Regions from separate parts of the Terrihabitans aquatilis genome, predicted to be linked through region 1. Evidence: predicted binding sites of a transcription regulator. Region 1 holds the regulator's gene; the other holds the start of a gene.
What was found. The regulator LexA, encoded in region 1, represses DNA repair genes until DNA is damaged. The targets are predictions, from matches to a motif close to TGTTCNNNNTGTGTTCNG.

Region 1 (3,410 bases):
GCATAGCTTCGCCCCATGACACCCATCCATATTGTCGGCGGCGGTCTCGCCGGGTCCGAAGCCGCCTGGCAGATCGCGCAGGCGGGCGTGCCGGTCGTTCTCCACGAAATGCGTCCAGTCCGCTCGACCGAAGCCCACCAGACCCAGAATCTCGCCGAGCTCGTCTGCTCCAACTCCTTCCGCTCGGATGACAGCGAGAGCAACGCCGTAGGCTTGCTGCATTGGGAGATGCGACAACTCGATTCGCTCATCATGCGCATGGCCGACTCGCATCAGGTGCCCGCGGGCGGCGCACTCGCCGTGGACCGGGACGGTTTTTCGGCCGACGTGACCGCAGCGCTGGAAGCCCATCCTCTGGTGACATTGGCTCGTGAAGAGATCGCGGGGCTGCCGCCGGAAGATTGGGACAATGTCATCGTCGCGACCGGCCCCCTCACCTCCGAGGCATTTGCCCAGGCCGTGCGCGATCTGACGGGACGCGATTCCCTGGCCTTCTTCGATGCGATAGCGCCCATCGTGCACTTCGATTCCATCGACATGGATGTGTGCTGGTTCCAGTCGCGTTACGACAAGGCTGGCCCGGGAGGCAGCGGCGCGGACTACATCAACTGCCCGCTGGACCGGGATCAGTACGAGGTCTTCGTGGATGCTCTTCTCACGGGCGAGCGGGTGGACTTCAAGGATTGGGAGGCCACCACCCCATATTTTGACGGCTGCCTGCCGATCGAGGTGATGGCCGAGCGGGGCCGCGAGACCCTGCGCCACGGACCGATGAAGCCCATGGGCCTGACCAATCCGCGCAATCCAAGTGTGAAGCCCTACGCGGTGGTGCAATTGCGCCAGGACAACGCTCTGGGCACCTTGTTCAACATGGTGGGCTTCCAGACCAAGCTGCGCCACGGCGTCCAGGCCGACACGTTTCGGATGATCCCGGGTCTGGAGAAAGCGGAATTCGCCCGTCTTGGCGGCCTGCACCGCAACACGTTTCTCGATTCGCCCAGGCTGCTCGATCGAACGCTCCGCCTGAAGGCGCAGACCCGTTTGCGCTTTGCCGGCCAGATCACCGGATGTGAGGGTTATGTCGAAAGCGCCTCGGTCGGGCTGCTGGCAGGCCGGTTCGCGGCGGACGAGCGGCTGGGCCGGAAACTGGAGATCCCGCCGCCCTTGACGGCCATGGGCGCCCTGCTCGGCCACATCACCGGCGGCCATATCGAAGCCAATGGAGACGAGAACACGAAGCGCAGCTTTCAGCCCATGAATATCAATTTCGGGCTGTTTCCACCCTACGAAGGTGCCTTGAGGGGCGAGAATGGCGAGCGTGTTCGTGGAGCGGCGAAAAGCGCCGCCAAAAAGCGGGCACTGACGGGCCGGGCTAAGGAAGCATTTCAAGCATGGGCAGGTGAGACCGCTGACGGCTGACTGCGTTTCGCGATCCGTCTAAACCATCGTGCAAACCGGATGTTAACCATTGCGGAACACATAAGGAACAGCTACCAATGTGTTCCTGATTTGTTTCGATATTCGGAGAGGCACCATGCTCACGCGTAAGCAGCACGAGCTTCTGCGTTACATCCATGAGCGCCTCAAGGAATCGGGCGTGCCTCCCTCGTTCGACGAGATGAAGGAAGCGCTGAACCTGCGGTCCAAATCCGGCATCCATCGCCTGATCACCGCACTGGAGGAGCGCGGCTTCATCCGCCGGCTGCCCAATCGAGCGCGCGCCCTGGAAGTGCTGAAACTGCCCGAGGCGGTTGCGCCCCGTCTGAGACCCGCAGCCGGCAAGTTCCAGCCCAGCGTGATCGAAGGGGATCTCGGCAAAGCGCGGCTACGGGCTGATGATGACGAGGAAGCGGTGCCGTCCGCGTTCGTGCCCGTCATGGGCCGTATCGCTGCCGGTGTCCCGATCGAGGCGATTCAGACGCGAAGCCACACCATAGCCGTTCCTCCCGAAATGCTGTCCGGCGGCGAGCATTACGCGCTCGAGGTCCGGGGCGATTCGATGATCGAGGCCGGGATTCTCGAAGGTGATCTGGTGGTGATCCGCAAATCGGACACGGCCAATACCGGCGATATCGTCGTGGCCCTTGTCGATGATGAGGAAGCGACCCTGAAGCGGCTGCGCAAACGCGGCGCGTCCATCGCCCTTGAAGCCGCAAACCCGGCATATGAGACGCGTATTTTCGGACCTGACCGCGTGCGGGTTCAGGGACGGCTCGTGGGTCTCATTCGCAGGTATTGAGGCTCGCTCGCCACCGCTTCCGATCTAGAAATCCCCGGTGACGAGGGCCTCTGGATCTGTCTCGTCGTTATCATCTTCGGGCACGGAATCGGCTTCGTTCCCGTCCGAGGCTATCGCGGCGAAGGATGGTCCGGCGGGCGGATGGGTAATCGGGTCCCAGATCCGACGAGCGGTATCGGCGCGCGAGATCGCGAAAGTACCGTCCGGCCGGTGCGTAAGGGCCATGGCGCCACCCTCCGCTAAATCTGTTCCGTCGATAACAAGGCTCTTCGTCCTGCAGTCTGGCGGTGCGATCAACCGCGTCACGACGATCGCTGCGCGTTGGCAATCTTCACGCAGCGCGGCATAGGTCCAATTCAGGGCCAGGAACCCGCCTTTTTCCATCGGAAGCGTGCAGCCGAAGCTGTCGCAATGCACCTCCGCCGCAACGCTCGGATCGCGCGGTGATCGCGTGTCCCCATCTGCGGCAAGCCAGTTCTGCGCCGCGAAACCCGCGAACCGCACCCCACTGACCTGAAGCCGCCCGTCCGGGGCCCTCACCGCTGCCGCGCGACCACCGGCTTCAATGTAGATGTCCGGCCGCCCCGGAAAAGCGGCGAACAGAAGCCCGGCGATGATCGGCGCAATTCCGAGAAGCCGCAGGCGTGTGGTCCATATTGCCGTCCAGCACAGGCCGAGCGCGAGCAGCAAAACACCGACCGGGGAAAAAGCGGCCATCCCGGTATTGGCGCCCGGCCAGGAGGCGATCCAGTACGCGGTCTGGAGCATCAATTCGATGCCATATCCCATGACGATCCAGGCCGGAGCATCCAGCCCAAACGGCATCAATAAGAATCCGATGAGGGCGAAGGGCATGATGAGCGTGCTGACTAGCGGCAGGGCAAGCAGGTTCGACGGCAGGGAATGAAGGGCAATCCGCTGAAAATGGAAGGTCGCGAACGGCGCAGTGGCCAAAGTGGCAAGCACCGTGGTCGCGACGATGCCGCCGAAATACGCAATGACGCGGCCGGATAATCCCGTACGACGGACGTGAGCTTCCTCCTCAAGATGTTGCAGCCGCGCACGCTCATACCAGGCGACAAGCGCCATCACGGCCGCGAAGGACATCTGGAAACTGGGGCCGATCACCGATTCCGGCGTCAGGACGATGGTGCAAAGGGCCGCAAGCGAG
Region 2 (3,410 bases), 140 kb from region 1:
GTTGGACGCGAAATAGATCTTGGCCCGCTTCTTGGCGCGGGTGATACCGACATAGGCCAGCCGGCGCTCCTCTTCGAGCCCGGCACGGCCGTTCTCGTCCAGCGATCGCTGGTGCGGAAACAGTCCTTCCTCCCAGCCGGGCAGAAACACCACATCGTATTCCAGCCCCTTGGCGGCGTGCAGCGTCATCAGGGTCACGGCTTCATCGGTGTTCGCGCCTTCGGTGTCCATCACCAGCGAGACGTGTTCGAGGAAGCCCTGCAGGTTCTCAAAGCCGTCCATGGAGCGAATGAGCTCCTTCAGGTTTTCGAGACGCCCGGCCGCTTCCGGCGAACGATCCTGCCGCCACATCTCGGTGTAACCCGACTCGTCCAGCACCATCTCGGCGAGGTCGGTGTGCTTCATCGTCTCGGCGGCGCGGCTCCAGCGCGCGAAGCAGCCGGTCAGGTCGCGCAGGGTCTGGCGTGGCTTCGGCTTCAGATCCTCGGAATCGGCCGCCATGCGCGCGGCTTCCATAAGGGGCACATTGGCCGAACGGGCGATGAGGTTCAGGCTTTGAACCGTGGCATCGCCCAGCCCGCGCTTCGGGGTGTTGATGATGCGCTCGAAAGCTAGGCCGTCGAAAGGCGAGTTCACGCAGCGCAGATAGGCAAGCGCATCGCGGATCTCGGCGCGTTCGTAGAAACGCGGACCGCCGATGACGCGGTAATTCAGGCCCAAGGTGACGAAGCGATCCTCGAATTCGCGCATCTGGAACGAAGCCCGCACCAGAATGGCGATATTATCGAGGCTGTGGCCCTTTCTCTGCAGGCTCTCGATCTCGTCGCCGATCGCGCGCGCTTCCTCGCCCGAATCCCAGGAGCCGGTCACCGTGACGCGTTCGCCTTCCTCTCCCTGAGGGCGCAGCGTCTTGCCAAGACGTCCCTGATTGTGGGCGATGAGATGGGAAGCGGCGCCGAGGATGTGCGCGTCGGAGCGGTAATTGCGCTCCAGCCGGATGACCTTTGCGCCCGGAAAGTCCTTTTCGAAGCGCAGGATGTTGTCCACCTCCGCGCCGCGCCAGCCATAGATCGACTGGTCGTCGTCGCCCACGCAGCACAGATTGTGCGAGCCCTGCGCCAGAAGCCGCAGCCACAGATATTGCGCGACGTTGGTGTCCTGGTACTCGTCCACCAGCAGGAACCGGAAGCGCTGGTGATAGAGCGTCAGGATGTCCGGATTCTCGCGAAAGATGCGGATCGGCTCGAGCAGAAGGTCCCCGAAATCGGTGGCGTTCAGGACCTTCAGGCGGGCCTGATAAATCTCGTAGAGCGCCTTTCCCTTGCCGTTGGCAAAGGACGCGCCTTCGCCTGGCGGCACTTCGGAGGGGCCGAGCCCGCGGTTCTTCCAGCCGTCGATCGCCCAGGCGAGCGATCGGGCGGGCCAGCGCTTGTCGTCGATGTTCTCGGCCTGAAGGATCTGCTTGATCAGGCGAATCTGGTCATCGGTGTCGAGAATGGTGAAGCTGGATTTCAGTCCCGCCAGCTCGGCATGGCGGCGCAGGATGCGGGTGCCGATCGAGTGGAACGTGCCGAGCCACGGCATGCCCTCCGCCACATCGCCCACCAGCGTGGCAACGCGGTTCTTCATCTCGCGCGCGGCCTTATTGGTGAAGGTCACGGCCAGAATCTGCGAAGGGTGGGCGCGCCGCGTCGCCAATATGTGGGCGATGCGCGTGGTCAGCACGCGGGTCTTACCTGTGCCCGCGCCGGCCAGCACCAATAGCGGGCCATCCAGCGTCTGCACCGCCTCGCATTGTTCGGGATTCAAGCCGGAGAGGTAATCGGCCTCGGCCGCCGCACCACGGCCGGATGCCGCCAGCGCACGCGCCGCAATCCCGCCCGCGCGCGGGGCGAGAAGCTCATCATCGTCGAAGAAAGGTACTGGGTTTTGTCCGGCCAAATCGCTCAATCCTGCGGGCGGAACGCGCCATCCGAAGCGATTCGTTCCCGGGAACAAAATGGCACCTCGTTCGGGTGATTGCGAGGGGCGGGGACAAATCCAGGTCAGGCCCGTGCGAACTCCGGCAGATCGTGCTTCTCCGGCGGGTGAATGGCGCGATAGCGCGCTTGCACCAGTCCGAACATGCCGAATGCCGCGAGACCGATGGCGACCAGGCCGAGCAGGGCCCATCCGTAAGGCTGGACCTGAAGCTCCTTCAGAGCGCCGCCGAGGCCGTGGGCGGCGGAGGAATCATATGTGACTGCGGCGACGATGAGGAAGCCGCCGATGATGAGGAAGGTTACGCCCCGCGCCGCATAGCCGATGCGGCCCACGCTCCTGATCCAGCCGGCATGGTTTTCCGGGCAGTCGAGCCGCTTGAGGAACGCCGCCTTCGCCGCCGCGACGAACATCACGCCGCCGCCGACAATGGTGCCGGCGCCGATCGCGCCCAACATCCAGCGTCCGAACGGCTGCTGCATGAGGAAGCTCGTCCAGTCGCGCACGCTGCCATCTTCGCCCGAGGCGGTCGCGGTGCCGATCAGGAGCCCGATGGCGGAGAGCGCGAGGCCGGTGTTGACGATAGCGCTGAACACATGGGCCGCGCGCACCACGATGCCCTTTGGCCCGGTTCCGTGGTCGTCGGCATCGAAGCCGGCCTCGATGATGCGCCAGGCGGCAAACGCCAGCAGCCCGAGCGCCACAAGGGCGAGGATGACGCTGCCGAACGGCTGCAGCAGCACTTCCTGAAGCGCGCCCTTCGAGCCGGTGGCTCGTCCGCCGGAGCCGATCGCGGCGAGAAGCGCCAGGGCTCCGACGACGATGTAGACCGCGCCTCGCGCCGCAAAGCCGAAGCGTGCCATTCTTTCGATGGTCGTGCGTGCCAATGCCATTGCAAAATCCCCGTCAGGCAAGGCAACGTTCCTGGAAGGAATTGGATGCATCCGGATCGCCAATCGGGGTGTCCGCATCCGCAGGTGCTCGCCATGACTCCTCAGGCTCTTACCGCATCCTTCTCCGCCGGTTTTGTGTACGGAATCTCGCCGGGGCCTGCGGTGCTGGCGCTGTTCACGCTGACCGCGATCTCCGGTCGTGCCCATGGCGCGCGCTTCATCACGGCGCACATGCTTGGAGACACGCTGTGGTGCGCGCTGGCCATTTTCGCCATCGTTGGCGTCAGCCAGCTCGGGCACACGCTTTTCGATGCGCTGGGAATCGTTTGCGGCCTTTACCTCATCTGGCTCGGCATCAAGGCGCTGCGTGATCCGGGCGAGGGGCCGTCGCACGCCGTGGGCGCGCGAAATCCTGTGCGCACCGGACTGATCTTCGGCCTCACCAACCCCAAGGCCTATCCAGTGGCGGTTGCCATGTTCACGGCGCTGACCGCGCCCTTTGCCTCGGCGCTGACCTGGAGCGATGCACCGGGGTTC

Region 2: ACQ6S1_RS03680 (ATP-dependent helicase) is a predicted target of LexA. The motif match lies at 1,991-2,008, and genes of this name have one in related genera.

The regions. Positions count from the first base shown of each region.
Region 1 is NZ_JBOCUO010000001.1:593,332-596,741, forward strand. Features, by position in the region: gene trmFO (methylenetetrahydrofolate--tRNA-(uracil(54)-C(5))-methyltransferase (FADH(2)-oxidizing) TrmFO) at 16-1,419, shown strand; gene lexA (transcriptional repressor LexA) at 1,535-2,239, shown strand; gene ACQ6S1_RS03020 (ComEC/Rec2 family competence protein) at 2,264-3,410, opposite strand, start outside.
Region 2 is NZ_JBOCUO010000001.1:729,278-732,687, reverse strand. Features, by position in the region: gene ACQ6S1_RS03680 (ATP-dependent helicase) at 1-1,941, opposite strand, end outside; gene ACQ6S1_RS03675 (DUF1206 domain-containing protein) at 2,046-2,873, opposite strand; gene ACQ6S1_RS03670 (LysE family translocator) at 2,967-3,410, shown strand, end outside.